Regions from separate parts of the Rhizobium mulingense genome, predicted to be linked through region 2. Evidence: riboswitches for the same ligand, from Rfam matches in the RefSeq annotation. Region 2 holds a riboswitch; each other region holds the start of a gene.
The links. A riboswitch is a leader RNA that binds a small molecule or an ion and turns the genes downstream of it on or off. The one in region 2 is predicted to bind cobalamin.
Positions count from the first base shown of each region.

Region 1: another riboswitch for cobalamin. It lies ahead of PYR71_RS31000 (hypothetical protein); the one in region 2 lies ahead of bluB (5,6-dimethylbenzimidazole synthase).
Region 3: another riboswitch for cobalamin. It lies ahead of nrdH (glutaredoxin-like protein NrdH); the one in region 2 lies ahead of bluB (5,6-dimethylbenzimidazole synthase).

Region 1 covers NZ_JARFVE010000004.1:724,734-729,783, reverse strand. Annotated here, with positions in the region: gene cobN (cobaltochelatase subunit CobN) at 1-1,196, opposite strand, end outside; gene cobW (cobalamin biosynthesis protein CobW) at 1,200-2,246, opposite strand; gene cobU (bifunctional adenosylcobinamide kinase/adenosylcobinamide-phosphate guanylyltransferase) at 2,253-2,777, opposite strand; partial or broken gene PYR71_RS31000 (hypothetical protein) at 2,849-3,070, opposite strand; cobalamin riboswitch at 3,340-3,523, opposite strand; partial or broken gene PYR71_RS12420 (chloride channel protein) at 3,774-5,050, shown strand, end outside.
Region 2 covers NZ_JARFVE010000014.1:122,549-127,598, forward strand. Annotated here, with positions in the region: gene PYR71_RS26205 (ribonuclease H family protein) at 1-425, opposite strand, end outside; gene PYR71_RS26210 (demethoxyubiquinone hydroxylase family protein) at 591-1,187, shown strand; gene PYR71_RS26215 (DUF2865 domain-containing protein) at 1,391-2,491, shown strand; gene bluB (5,6-dimethylbenzimidazole synthase) at 2,498-3,187, opposite strand; cobalamin riboswitch at 3,230-3,417, opposite strand; gene PYR71_RS26225 (3-deoxy-7-phosphoheptulonate synthase) at 3,840-4,907, shown strand; gene PYR71_RS26230 (hypothetical protein) at 4,957-5,050, opposite strand, start outside.
Region 3 covers NZ_JARFVE010000025.1:4,184-9,233, forward strand. Annotated here, with positions in the region: gene nrdF (class 1b ribonucleoside-diphosphate reductase subunit beta) at 1-526, opposite strand, end outside; gene nrdE (class 1b ribonucleoside-diphosphate reductase subunit alpha) at 723-2,927, opposite strand; gene nrdI (class Ib ribonucleoside-diphosphate reductase assembly flavoprotein NrdI) at 2,906-3,310, opposite strand; gene nrdH (glutaredoxin-like protein NrdH) at 3,324-3,545, opposite strand; cobalamin riboswitch at 3,807-4,032, opposite strand; gene PYR71_RS29575 (heavy metal translocating P-type ATPase) at 4,357-5,050, opposite strand, start outside.

The DNA.
Region 1 (5,050 bases), on a different contig from region 2:
ATGCGCCGGTCACGCGCCGGCGTGGCGCGCAGCCGCGCCCAATTGGCGGCGAGTTCCGCCGTATAGCGCACCCGGCCGGCGTCCGGTTCGCTGGCGACGATGCTCGTCTCGACCGCCGCGTCGTAACGCGCTGCCGTCTTGAAGGAGACCGCCCGCGCCAGCACCCGGCCGTCGACCTCTGGCAGCGCCACGTTCATGCCGAGATCGCGCGCCGACAGGCCTTGTGAGGAGGCGGCCCATGCCTCCCGCGACGAGGCCGACAGAATCGCCTGCAGCACTACCGCGCCGTTTGCCTCCAGCACCGTCGGCTGCCGGTCGGCTCCCGGTGCGGAAACCGCAAAACCGGTCGTATTGATCACGACATCGGGTTTCAGCGCCGAGAATACGCTCTCGAGAATGCCTGTGGAGACAGGATCCTTCAGGCTATAGGCAAATACCGGCAGCGGTCGTAGACCAAGTGCCTGCAAGGCGTCGATTATCGCTTCGATGGGGCGGGTTTCGCCGCTTTGGACGAGGGCGCGGTAGAAGCTGATGGCGACGATGGGGGATGTGGGTTCGAATTCCACCTTCTCCGACCCACGCTTGGCGGCCGAAGGTGGCGCAACATGCGAACCGGCAACCTGCCGCCACTCCTCCGCGCCGATTAGCCCCCGCTCCGGCCACCAAATTCCCGCCTTCATCAGCGGCACCGCCGGTGCCGGCTTCTCTCCTCCCGAAAGCATGGCCGAAGCATAATCGAGAAAGGCGCGTGCATTGGCATCGCCGCCCTCGATCAGATAGGCCCACAGGGCATTGAGATCACCGAGCCCGATGTTGGAAAACGGCGTCAGGCCCGCATCCGGTCTGGCATCGCCCGGCAGCACGGCAATCAGCGCGCCGACGCGGGACGCTGCCGCATGCAGGGCCTCCAGCGCATAATGGAAATAGCTGGCGCCGCCGAGTGCGCGCACGATAATGAGCTTTGCATGCCGTGCCGTCCGCTCGACATAGGTATCGACGGACATCGGGTGCTTGAGGCTCATCAGGCTGGCAAGCCTCAGCGACTGTGGCACACCACGCGCGCGATGGGCGGCCGCGATCGCCGCCAGCTCGTTGTCGGCCGCCGACAGGAACAGGATCTCGCCCGGCGTCTGCCCGAGGTCGATCGCCTCCTCGCCGTCGCTGATCGTTCCCTGCTGGGCCAGAAGCAGATGCATCGGTTAAGCCAGCGCCTCGATCGCCGATCTCACGGCGTCCTCATCCATCTCATGCAGGCCGATAACGACGAGGCGCGTAGCGCGCCTTTCACCAGTTGCCCAGGCACGATCGAAATAGTGATCGATGCGGCTGCCGACCGCCTGAAGCTGCAGGCGCATCGGCTTCCCGGAAACGTCGACAAATCCCTTGAGGCGCAAGACGTCGTGAGCAGCGATGATCGTCTTCAGCCGTCCGACGAAGCTGGCAACATCGACGATCGGGCCCAACTCGACGACGAAGCTGTCGAACTCGTCGTGATCGTGCGGCGTGCCGTCCTCATGCTCCAGTTCGTGGTGCGACTTGCGGTTGGCCAAATCATTTTCCGTGCCGATACCGAGGCCGAGCAGGATGCCGGCCGGAACCTCACCATTTCTCGCCTCGATCATCACGGGCTTGCGCTGTGTGCGGGAAGCGACCTCGTCGCGCACGCGGCCGAGACCGGCCACATCGATCAGATCGGTCTTGTTGAGCACGATCAGATCGGCGCAGGTGAGCTGATCCTCGAACAGCTCTTCGATCGGGCTTTCGTGATCGAGCGATTCATCCTCGCTGCGCGCTGCCTCGACGGCATCGTGGTCGTCGGCAAACCGCCCGGCGGCAACCGCCGCACTGTCGACCACAGTGATGACGCCGTCAACGGTCACCTGGGTGCGGATGTCAGGCCAGTTGAAGGCGGCGACCAGCGGCTGCGGCAAGGCGAGGCCCGAGGTTTCGATGACGATATGGTCGGGCCGCTGTTCACGTTCCAAGAGCTTTGTCATCGTCGGAATGAAATCGTCGGCAACTGTGCAGCAGATGCAGCCATTGGTGAGCTCGATGATATCGTCCTCGCTGCAATTTTCGGCGCCGCAGCCCTTCAGCACGTCGCCATCGACGCCGAGATCGCCGAACTCGTTGATGATGAGCGCGATTCTTTTGCCGCCGGCATTGGTGAGCAGGTTGCGGATCATCGTCGTCTTGCCGGCACCGAGAAAGCCGGTGATGACGGTTGCGGGAATCTTCTGGCTCATGAAATTTTAACCCTTCATTTTCAGCGGCAGGCCTGCCGCGATGAAATAAACTTCGGCGGCTTTCGCGGCGACCATCTGGTGCAATCGGCCTGCATGATCGCGAAAATCCCGCGCCATGCGATTTTCCGGCACGATGCCGAGCCCTACTTCGTTGGAAACGATGACAAGTTTCGCCTTTGTCTGCGGCAGCCACGCCGCGAGCGCGGCAGCTTGTAGCGCTATATCGCGCTCTTCCATCATCAGATTGGTGAGCCACAGCGTCAGGCAATCGACAAGGATCGCCCTGCCCGCCCCATCGATGGCCGCAAGCTTGCCGACAAGATCGAGCGGTTCCTCATGTGTCGTCCAGGACGGGCCGCGATCAGCCCTGTGCTGGTCGATACGCGTCTGCATCTCATCGTCCCATGCCCGGCCGGTCGCGATGTAATGGCACTCGAGGCCGCTCGATGTGACGAGGTTTTCGGCGAAGCGGGATTTCCCAGAGCGCGCGCCACCGAGGACGAGGGTGGAATTGGCGAGGAGATCGGTCATGCCTCGACCCTCCGGCCAGGGAGGGCGGTGCTTCGGTTTGCTCCGCTTATACTATAGCGGACCGACGAGGACGTAATACCCCCCTCTGTCCTGCCGGACATCTCCCCCACAGGTGGGGAGATCGGCAAGTCGGATGACCTTCGCCCAACATCGATTGTTTGGGGAAGCCGGTGCACCGATCCGATCTCCCCCCTTGTGGGAGAGATGTCCGGCAGGACAGAGGGGGGTGCCACATACTCGACGCAGGGGGCTGAAAGCCCTCCATCTGCCGCACGAGGCAGCGCCGAATTCAAACGTTCAGCCAAAACAACCTCCGTGCTGGCAGCGGGTCTCTTACCCAGGGTGAGCTTTTCGCCCGGCACGGAAGGCAGGTCTCCTGGCTCGCAGTTATCGGCCGCGATCAGGGCGGACCGGAAAACCGGTCGCCCCCGATCGTGCCAGCGGATCCGCCTCGCCTTCCCGGCTGCATCGGTGAAAAGGTGGACGATTCGTAGAAATAGAGGCGTCCGACCCCGGTTGATCACCATGCATTTCCAGTGGCTTTTCCGGCACGTCGCTCATCCCGCCCGCCTGCACGATTGCAGGTCGCCGGCCGGAAGGGCTTGATGCCGGATGGAAGACCCTGACCGCTCTACAGTCGCGGGGTCGGCTGTGATGAAGGCGCCCGGCTTGGGTCCGCCCCGTCACATTCCCTTTTCATCCGGAAGGACAACTGCCGATCCGGAACCATCCGTTATGTCAGGATGATCAGGCGACCATCCGTTGAGAGATGGTTAGGCAAGCCAGAGGATAGAGTCAACCGGCGTTGACGACCGACGCGCCGGCCGGGGACAGAAAGCTTCCAACAACACGACTTACTCTACCAAAACATCGTCTTTAATCAGAGACTTACCTCATAAGAATTTATCCCGCGCGCCGGCTTTTCGCCGCAATTGCATCGCAAGCGGACAGCACCGCCGCCCTTGACCGGGACTCTCCCCACCTAGTTGTCTAGCCATGCTTATGAAATTGGATCGGCGCCGTTTGCGCGCGCTGCGTGTTTTCTTCGACCCGGGACGGCTGCGCGCGCTGACCCGCCGCAGTGAAGTCGGCCTGTCGCTGGCGGGCGCCGTCGTCGGCATCGCCTCGGGGCTTGCCGTCACCGGCATGAGCTACGTTTCCAACCAGCTGCACCAGCTGGTCTTCGGCATTCCCGACACCGAAAGGCTGAGCGCGTCGGTCATCGAGGACAAGATGCTGCTGCTCACCGCGCCGGTCGTCGGCGGCGTTCTGCTCGGCATGCTGCTCCTGGTGCTCGCCAAACGGCGCAAGAAGCCGATGATCGACCCGATCGAGGCCAATGCGCTGCATGGCGGCCGTCTCTCCCTGACGGACAGCATCATCGTCGCGGTGCAGAACCTGATCTCCAACGGCTTCGGCGCTTCCGTCGGCCTGGAGGCCGGCTATACCCAGCTTGCCGCCGGCATTGCCTCCAAATTCGGCCTGAAGCTGCAGCTGCGCCGCTCAGACCTTCGCATTCTCGTCGGCTGCGGCGCGGCCGGCGCCATCGCCGCCGCCTTCAACGCGCCGCTGACGGGCGCCTTTTACGCCTTCGAGCTGATCATCGGCACCTATACGATCGTCTCACTGACCCCGGTCGTCGTCTCCGCCCTCGCTTCCACCCTCATCGCGAGATTGCTTGCCGAGGGCGATTTCACCATCGATATCGGCAGCTTCGGCTCGGTCGTGCCGGCCGATTATGTCCCGGCGCTGCTGCTCGGTGTCTTCTGCGCCGGTGTCGGCATTCTTCTCATGCAGGGCGTGGCCTTCGTCGAGGAGCTTGCGCGCAAAAGCTCGATCGCCCCGCCCTTTCGCCCGGCGCTCGGCGGCATCATCGTCGGACTTCTCGCGATGATCTCGCCGCAGGTGCTATCGGCCGGTCACGGCGCACTGCACCTCAACCTTTCCCGCGACGTGACGATCCCGGCCCTGATCAGCCTCTTTCTGCTGAAATCGCTGGCCTCGGCAATTTCGATCGGTTCCGGCTTCAGGGGCGGCCTGTTTTTCGCCTCGCTGTTCATGGGCGCCCTGCTCGGCAAGCTCTTTGCCTATTGCGGTCCCTATTTCGCCGACGCCACGCTGACGCCGGTCATCTATGCCGTGGTCGGGATGAGTTCGCTGGCCGTCGCGGTCATCGGCGGACCGCTGACGATGACCTTCCTGGCGCTCGAGATCACCGGCGATTTTCCGATCACGGCGCTGGTGCTTGCCGCCGTCATCACCTCCTCGCTCGT
Region 2 (5,050 bases):
TGCGATAGTTGAAAATCGACTGCCTTCCACAGTTCCGCATTGTCGATCGTTCGCCTTCGAGCACTTCCATTCGGGCTGCTTTTCTTCCAGCCGTTGCTTTTCCAGATATGTCGCCGGCTGTTGCAGCCTTTGACGGCATAGACGGAATCGGACCAGATGGTCGCAGCTTCGCCGGCTGCTTCGCTATTGATCCAGATGGCGGCCTTCAGGACGGCGGTCAATTCCATTGAATTGTTGGCCGACTCCCGGACGCCACCGAATCCGGAGGCGATTTCCACCGCATCGCGATAGGCCACAAATGCCCAGCCGCCGTGCTGGGAACCGGGTTCGTAACAACCGTCCACGAAGATGTGTAGGCCGTGTTGAGGTTCGCGCATCCCGCCGGTTGTTGCAGGCGAGTGGCGTTCGCTGAAGATGCCTATCATTCTCGCCCCGCCCTCGCCTTTGCTGCGCCGCCCAGACCGGCGCGAATTGCGACGGTCTGCACGCCGCCTGAAGCGGAATGCACCTCGTCGATTGTGTCGACCATTGACGATAGTAGCGGCAGTGGTGCCTATTGCCGAGGGGTGAACTATGGGGCAGCGTCGATCATGGACAATCCGTTGAGCAATGCCGGTAGGCGCGATCGAAGCGTAACCGTTCGTCGTATTCTCAAGGTCAATCATGCTGGCGAATTCGGCGCAATTCGCATCTATGGCGCACAGATCTGGATGGCCCGTAGGCTGTTTCCCGACATCATTCCCGCACTCCGCGAAATGCGAGACGACGAGATCAAGCATTGCCGCCTGTTTCGCGACGCAATGCCGTCCAGGAAGGCCAGGCCATGCCGCGTCATGGCATTCTGGAGCCTCGGCGGTTACCTGCTCGGTTTCCTGACAGCCCTCGGTGGACGTAATATGGTCTGGATCTGTACCGAGGCGGTCGAAAGCACCGTTCACCGTCACCTTGAGGATCAATTGGCTTTTCTGGAGGCCGGTGACTCCGAGCTTCATGGCCTTATAGCCTCCATTCAAGAGGAAGAATTGGCTCATCTCAGGGAGGCCGAGAAAAACCAGACAGCACGCGGAATGAGCCACACACTGCTCCTGCCCGTCGTCGCCGCACTCACCGATCTGATGATCTGGCTGTCGACATGGGGAGACTCAAGCTGGATGCGTGCCGAAATGGCCCGCTCGAAGCAGACCTGACAGTCCGCGACCGGATCTGTCCGCGAGCGACTTCTGGCGCGACGCGGTCCATCCGGGGAATCGCCGGCCTCTGCTGGATAAGATCGCGAAAATACGCTAAGAATTTCTCTGAGCTTATTAAGAGAAACACGCTAAGAGGAAACGCGCGACGAAGTGACGTCGCACTCGACCCATCGACCGTTTGCTCATTCCGGGACGACGCCGTGAAACGCCGAAACCTGTCTCTTGCGCTTCTCCTTGCCTTCGCGACGCCCGTCGCCGCGCAGGCGAGTGCCATCTGCGATGACCTGCGCGGCCGCCTGGCCGACCTGCCGCGATCGATCGGCAACGGCAATGGCCCGGAAGCGCGCCAGTTTGCCGGTGCCATAGCCGAGCAGAACCTCGAGCTGCGCAAGGTCCGCAACGACCTGCGCAGCTACGGCTGCACCTCGGGCAGCATGGTGGTGATCGGCGGCGAGAATGCCGATTATTGTGACGAGCTCTCGCAGGCTGAAGCGCGGATGATCGATAATATCCGGTATCTCCAGGATCGTCGCGCCGAACTGCGCAGCCAGGGCGGCGGTGATGACGGCGGGCGCCGCGAACTGATGGCTGCTCTTGAGCGCAATGGCTGCAACAGCGAGAATTTCTACGCCCCGTCCGAGCGCAGCGCCAACGACCTTGCCCCGAGCATCGAGGAACAGGCGATGCGCGCCGACACCTTCATTCCGCTCGGCGGCGGTGAAGAGGTTGACCCGCGTTACGGCCTGCCGAGGACCGAGATGCTTTCGCCGGTCAGCACCATCTGCGTGCGCAGTTGCGACGGCGGCTTCTTCCCGATCAGCTCGAACGCCACCTCGGTCGATTTCGGCCGGGATGCTGAGACCTGCGCCAAGATGTGTCCGGGCATCGAGACCGAGCTTTTCTATCGAGACGTGAGGAGCACCGAAGCCTCGAACATGATTTCGGTGGCAACCGGCACGCCCTACAGCGCCATGCAGAACGCCTTCGCCTACAAGAACCGCGCGCCCGGCGAGAAAAATGCCTGCGCCTGCAATCTCACCGCCTATTACGAAGAGATGCGCGGCAAGCAGGCCGTGAGCGAACCGCCGCAGCAGGGATCGATCACCACGATCCGCACCAATCCGCCGGCGAAAGATACCGCGGCTGCGCCAACGGCACCCCAGCCGTCAGTCCCGGAGCGTCCCTATGACCCTGCGCAAAACAAGGTCCGGCAGGTCGGACCGCAGTTTCTGGCGGGCGACCAGGGTTCGATCGATCTTGCCAACCCGGCAACACCGGGCCCGCAGCCGCAACAGCAGTGACCGCTGCTACGGCTCGCTCCGTCCCCAACCATCGTGGAAGACGAGCTCGTCGAGCGGCAGCCGCTGCCGCCAGCCTTTGACGGAGAGTTCCGGCTCGTCGTAAAGCCCGTCGACGAAGCCGGCGCAGAGCCAGGCGACCACCTCGATATGATCGGGTATGCCGAGAATGGTTTTCAGCTCACCTTCGCGAAAGATGCTGACCCAGCCAATGCCGATTCCTTCGGCGCGCGCCGCGAGCCAGAGGTTCTGGATGGCGCAGACCGTCGAATAGGAATCCATCCGTGGATTGTGCGTGCGGCCCAGAACGACGCTGCCGCTGCGCGTGGGATCGCAGGTCACGCATATGCCGAGCGGCGCCTCGACGATGCCTTCGAGCTTGAGGGAGCGGTATGCCTGCCGCCGCTCGCCATCGAACATCAGTGCCGCCTCCTCATTCGCCCTGAGGAAGGCATCCCTTACCCGCGCCCGTACGGCTTCGCTTTTCACCAGGATGAAGTTCCACGGCTGCATGAAGCCGACGGAGGGGGCGTGATGGGCGGCGGTCAGAAGCCGCGCCACGACGTCATCCGGCAACGGATCGGGCCGGAATTGGCTGCGCACGTCGCGTCGCGTCATGATCGCGTGATACACGGCCTCGCGTTCGGCGAGAGAAAAACCGGATGCCGCTGAAACGGCATCCTCATCAAAGGGTCGCATCGTCAAATCCCCAACAACGCAACCGCCCGCCGTCCGCGCGGGTTGGGTCTATCATGCCAGGCCGGTCTTCTGACTTGGCGTCACCCACCTGCCGCGGCCTTCCCGGCAAAAGCCAGTGGCGTGATGAAGCGGCAGACGTCGGCCTTACAGCGTTGGGCACGTTCCGGCCTTGCACCGGATTCCCGATTCTCCCGCCCTCAAGAGCGGGCACCTGACAAAGCATCTATTTCAGGAAAGCGACGCGGCAGCAAGCACCGGCCCGTGCGCGAGCGAAACAAACTGCGTGTGCCCTCGATCCCATTCTACTTGGTGATTTATTCACACATCAAATACACACTATTTTCGCGCGTTTAGGGTTTGCCGTGAGCCTCGGGCGACATACTTTAAGCCAGCCTCCCGCAGAAGCGATTGCCGCCCTCCGGGATGTCCGATTTCAGGCAGAAAATTCTGCGTGACAACAGGCAACCGCGACGCTACATACGCCTAATGTCGACGACTTCAATCCAGGCCTCGCGATTTTATTGGTACCGCTGCTCCCAGCGGATGCGGGTCCATGCGTAACTGAAGTCGACGCGACGACAACCCGAACAGCCGCTAGTCTACCTGGCGGCTTTTTTATTTCCGCACGGTATGACCAAACAGGAGCCACACCGTGTCCGATACCATCGACGATCTGCGTATCCTCGAGATCACCCCGCTGACCAAACCCGCAGATATCATCGCGGAAATCCCCCGAACCGCTGCCGTCAGCGAGACGGTAACCAGCAACCGTCATGCGATCCATAAGATTCTGGAGGGAGACGACGACCGCCTGATTGTCGTCATCGGTCCCTGCTCCATCCACGATCCTGCTGCGGCGCGCGAATATGCCGAGCGGTTGGTGCAACAGCGGCAGCGCTTCTCCGGTGATCTCGAAATCGTCATGCGCGTCTATTTCGAAAAGCCCCGCACCACCGTCGGCTGGAAGGGTCTGATGAATGATCCGCATCTCGACGGCAGCTACCGCATCGAGGAAGGGCTGCGGATTGCCAGGCGCCTGCTGCTCGACGTCAATGCGATGGGCCTGCCCGCCGGCGTCGAATTCCTCGAGACGATCACGCCGCAATACATTGCCGACCTCGTCAGCTGGGGCGCAATCGGCGCGCGGACGACCGAAAGCCAGATCCATCGCCAGCTCGCCTCCGGCCTCTCCTGCCCGATCGGCTTCAAGAACGGCACGGATGGCGGCGCACGCGTCCCGCTCGATGCCATTCTCGCCGCCTCGCAGCCGCATCACTTCCCCGCAGTCACCAAGGACGGGCACGCTGCCATCGCCTCAACAAAGGGCAACGAGGACTGCCACATCATCCTGCGCGGCGGCAAGCGCCCGAATTATGAGGCGGCCGATGTCCAGGCGGTGGTCAGCGAAGCCGTCAAGCTCGGTGTTCTCCCGCGCATCCTTATCGACGCCAGCCATGCCAACAGCAACAAGGACCCGATGAACCAGCCGCATGTGGTCAAGGACGTCGCCGGACAGATCGCCGCCGGCAACCGCCACATCAAGGGCATGATGATCGAGAGCAACCTCGTCGCCGGCCGTCAGGATCTCGTGCCCGGCAAGCCGCTGGTCTACGGCCAATCCATCACCGACGGCTGCATCGACTGGGATATGTCGGTCGACGTGCTCGATAATCTGGCCCACGCCGTCCGCGATCGTCGCAAGGCCGCCGTCGCGGCCTGAGCGGCACTATCAAGCGCGGCGGGCAGATATCCCGCCGCCCATTCACAGGTCAATCTTCGTCCAAAAGATGCAGGCCCTCATCGGTCCAGAAGCCGCCCCATGGTTCCGGTTTGACCAGGCCATAGGAAGCCAGCACTTCGACC
Region 3 (5,050 bases), on a different contig from region 2:
ACATCGGCAGGTAGAAGCCGGAGTAGAACAGGAAACTCTCGAGAAAGACACTGGCGACCTTCTTTTTCAAGGGATCGCCGGAACCATACTGCTCCATGATCAGCATTGATTTTCGCTGCAGGGACTCGTTCTCCTCCGACCAGCGATAGGCATCGTCGACATCGGGCGTCGAGCACAGCGTCGAAAAGATCGAGGAATAAGAACGCGCATGCACCGCCTCCATGAAGGAGACGTTGGAAAGCACCGCCTCCTCATGCGGCGTTACCGCATCCTCCATCAGCCTGATGGAACCAACGCCGTTCTGGATTGTGTCGAGCAACGTCAGCCCGGTGAAGACGCGGATGGTCAACTGCTGCTCGGCCGGCGTCAGCGTCGTCCAGGAAGGGATGTCGTTGGACAATGGCACTTTCTCAGGCAGCCAGAAATTGCCGGTCAGCCGGTTCCAGACTTCGAGATCCTTGTCGTCCTCGATGCGGTTCCAGTTGACGGCGCGCACGCGGGAAACGGGCTTCAATTGTATGTTCATGGGGTGGTCCTCTTGAGGAATATGCGCGGATTTGCCCCCATCCGCCTGCCGGCACCTTCTCCCCGCCCGCGGAGCGAAGGGGATATGCCGCACTGTCTTCCGTCAGTATTTCCGGTTCGTGTGGCAAGTCCCCTCTCCCCGTCAAAATGGGGAGAGGGTTAGGGTGAGGGGCAAATTGCTCCGGAGCGAATTCAAATTACAGCGTACAAGACACGCAGCCCTGCACCTCGGTGCCGGACAGCGCCATCTGGCGAAGGCGGATGTAGTAGATGGTCTTGATGCCCTTCTTCCAGGCATAAATCTGCGCCTTGTTGATGTCACGCGTCGTTGCCGTGTCGCGGAAGAACAGGGTCAGCGACAGGCCCTGGTCGACATGCTGGGTCGCCGCCGCATAGGTATCGATGATCTTCTCCGCGCCGATCTCGTAGGCATCCTGATAATAATCGAGATTGTCGTTGGTCATGAACGGGGCCGGATAGTAGACACGGCCGGTCTTGCCTTCCTTGCGGATCTCGATCTTGGAGACAATCGGATGGATCGACGAGGTCGAGTGGTTGATATAGGAGATCGACCCCGTCGGTGGCACCGCCTGCAGGTTCTGGTTATAGAGGCCAGACGTCATGACAGCTGTCTTCAACGCCGCCCAATCGTCCTGCGTCGGAATATGGATTCCTGATTTGTCGAACAGCGCCTGCACCTTCTCGGTGGCCGGCTTCCATTCCTGTTCGGTATATTTGTCGAAATAGTCGCCGGAGGCATATTTCGAATTTTCGAAGCCCTTGAAGCTTGTGCCGCGTTCGACCGCCAGCAGGTTCGAGGCGCGGATCGCGTGATAGGTCACCGTATAGAAATAGATGTTGGTGAAATCGACGCCTTCCTCTGATCCGTAGAAGATGCGTTCGCGGGCGAGATAACCGTGCAGGTTCATCTGGCCGAGACCGATCGCATGGCTCTCGTCATTGCTCTTCTCGATCGACGGGACCGAGGCGATATGGCTCATGTCGGAGACGGCCGTCAGCGCCCGGATGGAGGTCTCGATCGTCTTGCCGAAATCGGCTGAGTCCATCGCCGCTGCAATGTTCAGCGAGCCGAGATTGCAGGAAATATCCTTGCCGAGATGCTCGTAGGAGAGGTCGTCGTTGTATTCGCTCGCCTCGCTGACCTGGAGAATCTCGGAGCAGAGATTGCTCATCGAAATGCGCCCGGCGATCGGGTTCGCCCGGTTCACCGTGTCTTCGAACATGATGTAGGGATAACCGCTCTCGAACTGGATTTCGGCGAGCACCTGGAAGAATTCGCGCGCCTTGATCTTCTTCTTCGAGATGCGCGCATCCGCCACCATCTCGCGATACTTTTCAGTCACCGAAATCTCGGTGAAAGGCACGCCGTAGGCGCGCTCCACGTCGTAAGGCGAGAACAGATACATATCCTCATTGTTTTTCGCGAGCTCGAAGGTGATGTCGGGCACGACGACACCGAGCGACAGCGTCTTGATGCGGATCTTCTCGTCGGCATTTTCGCGCTTAGTGTCCAGAAAACGCATGATGTCGGGATGATGGGCGTTGAGATAGACAGCACCTGCCCCCTGACGCGCGCCGAGTTGGTTGGCATAGGAGAAACTGTCTTCGAGCAGCTTCATCACCGGGATGATGCCCGACGACTGGTTTTCGATCTGCTTGATCGGCGCGCCGGCCTCACGGATATTCGTCAGCGACAGCGCGACACCGCCGCCGCGCTTCGACAGCTGCAGCGCCGAATTAATCGATCGGCCGATCGATTCCATATTGTCCTCGACCCGTAGCAGGAAGCAGGAAACCAGTTCGCCGCGCTGCTTCTTACCGGCATTGAGAAAAGTCGGCGTCGCCGGCTGGAAACGGCCAGCAATTATCTCGTCCACCATGTCGCGGGCAAGGGCCTCGTCGCCACGCGCCAGGGTCAGCGCCACGATGCAGATGCGGTCCTCGTAGCGCTCGAGATAGCGTTTTCCGTCGAAGGTCTTCAGCGTATAGCTGGTGTAATATTTGAAAGCGCCGAGAAAGGTCGGAAACCGGAATTTCCTGGCATAGGCCTGATCGAACAGGTCGCGGACGAAATTGAAGGAATACTGATCGAGCACCTGCTGCTCGTAATACCCCTCGGTCACGAGGTAATCGAGCTTTTCCCTCAGATTATGAAAGAACACCGTGTTCTGGTTCACGTGCTGCAGGAAATACTGCTTCGCCGCCATGCGATCCTTGTCGAGCTGGATCCTGCCCTCATCATCATAGAGGTTCAGCATCGCGTTCAGCGCGTGATAGTCGAGCGTTTCCGCCGCTTTCGAGGGGCGTTCGCCGACGGGATGAGCAAAAGTGTTATGCGGTATTGCGCCCGCATCCCGCGTCAGAGTTGTTCCCGTGTCCAAAACCGTTCCAATCCGTATCTGACGTTGACGACGTCCTCCTCGGTGCCGAGGAGCTCGAACCTGTAGAGGTAAGGCACCCGGCATTTGCGCGAGACCACGTCGCCGGCAAGCCCATATGTCTCGCCGAAATTGCTGTTGCCCGCGGCAATCACGCCCCGGATGTGTCCTCGGTTCTCCGCTTCGTTCAAGAAACGGATCACCTGCTTGGGAACGGCCCCCTTGCCACCGCCGCCGCTATAGGTCGGCACGACAAGCACGAAGGGTTCGCGGATATGGAACCCGGCTGCGCCGCTTGCGGGAATGCGCGCCGTGCGCAGTCCGAGCTTGGCGACGAAGCGATGGGTATTCTCCGATCGGCTGGAATAATAGACGAGCAGCCCCATCGCCGTTTTCCGGTCAAGAGAGCGCGCTGATCATATCGGGACGGAAACCCGCCCAATGCCGTTCGCCGGCGATGACGACGGGCGCCTGCATGTAGCCCAGGCTGCGGACACGATCGAGCGCTGCGGCATCCTGCGAGATATCGACGATGTCATAATCGACCCCTAGACGGTCGAGGGCGCGGTAGGTGGCGGTGCACTGAACGCAGGCGGGTTTGCTGTAGACGGTAACGCTCATCATCTTCCTCGTGATGTCAAAAAATTCAGGACGCAATACTGGGATCGGGCGCCTTGCGACGTCCGGGGCAACGCTTGATGGTGATCTGGCAAGTCGGCGCTTTAAACGCCCGATATGATCCCTTTCGGGATTAGCGCGGACGGCGGCCTTGATATTCTCGACATGACTTCAACCCCGAAGTGCTCATGCGGACGTTCGGGGCAGCGTAACAGGCGCGGATCATTCCGCTTTCATGCACGCGACCTTCCGGACACCCCGCCCGTGGACATCTAGTTCAAGGCAGGTCTCCTGGCTTGCGGGTCGAAGCATCCTGCCCCAGCCTTCCCGAGGCATCATGCCTCAGTGACCTGAAATCGGACAGTTGCTCGCCGCTTACAGTTGCGGGGGCAGCTCCGGCTTTGTTGCGCCGTCATGGCGAAACACACCGTATTCCCGTCTTAGCCCGCGATCCTGACGAATCGAAGGAACCTTGAACACTAGATATAGTACGCGAATCCAAAATCACGTCAACGGATGGTTTGTGCATTGCGTTACGACAGGTTTGAAATTACTGCGTTCCTCTGAAAAACGAGGATAACGAAGGCTTAACGAAAGCAGGCTGTGGAGAAGGTCGGATGAAGAGAGCGAGCCTATAGCCACTCTCATATTTGATGACCAACCTCCCTCTCCGCGTCATCCTCGGCCTGCCGAGGATCTGCTGCCTATCGACCGGAGGCAGATGCCCGGGACAAGCCCGAGCATGACGAAAGAGGGTTTGGCGGCCGCTGTCAGCGGCACTCTTCAGGTGACGAGCGCCGCAAGCACGACATGTTTACATCTTTACTCGAAGCAGCCTGAGCGCATTGATCGTCACCAGCACGGTGGCGCCGGTATCGGCGAGAATCGCCGGCCAGAGGCCGGTGATGCCGGCGATCGTCGTCACCAGGAACACCGCCTTCAGCCCGAGGGCGATGGTGATATTCTCTAGGATATTGCGCATCGTTCGTTTCGACAGTTCGATCATCCGCGCCACGTCGCCGACGCGCCCGTGCAGCACGGCGGCATCGGCCGTCTCCAGCGCCACATCGGTGCCACCGCCCATGGCGATGCCGATGTCGGCCGCCGCCAGCGCCGGAGCGTCGTTGATGCCGTCGCCGACCTTGGCGACGACAAAACCCTGACGCTTCAATTCGCCGACGACCCGCTGCTTGTCTTCCGGCATCATCTCGCCGCGCCAGTCGATGCCGAGCATGCCGGCAACAGCTGCCGCCGTCCGCTTGTTGTCGCCCGTCAGCATCATCGCCTTGACGCCGGCCGATTTGAGCGCGGACAGTCCGGCCCTGGCATCCGCGCGCGGCTCGTCGCGTATAGCGATCAGTCCGGCCGCAACGCCGTTGACGAGCAGCACCGATACGCTCTTGCCCTCGTCGTTCAGTGCCGTGATGCGTGCATCCTTCTCGCCATCGAGCGCCCCACGCTCGCGAGCGGCGGACGGCGACAACAGATCGAGCGTCTCGCCCCCGACC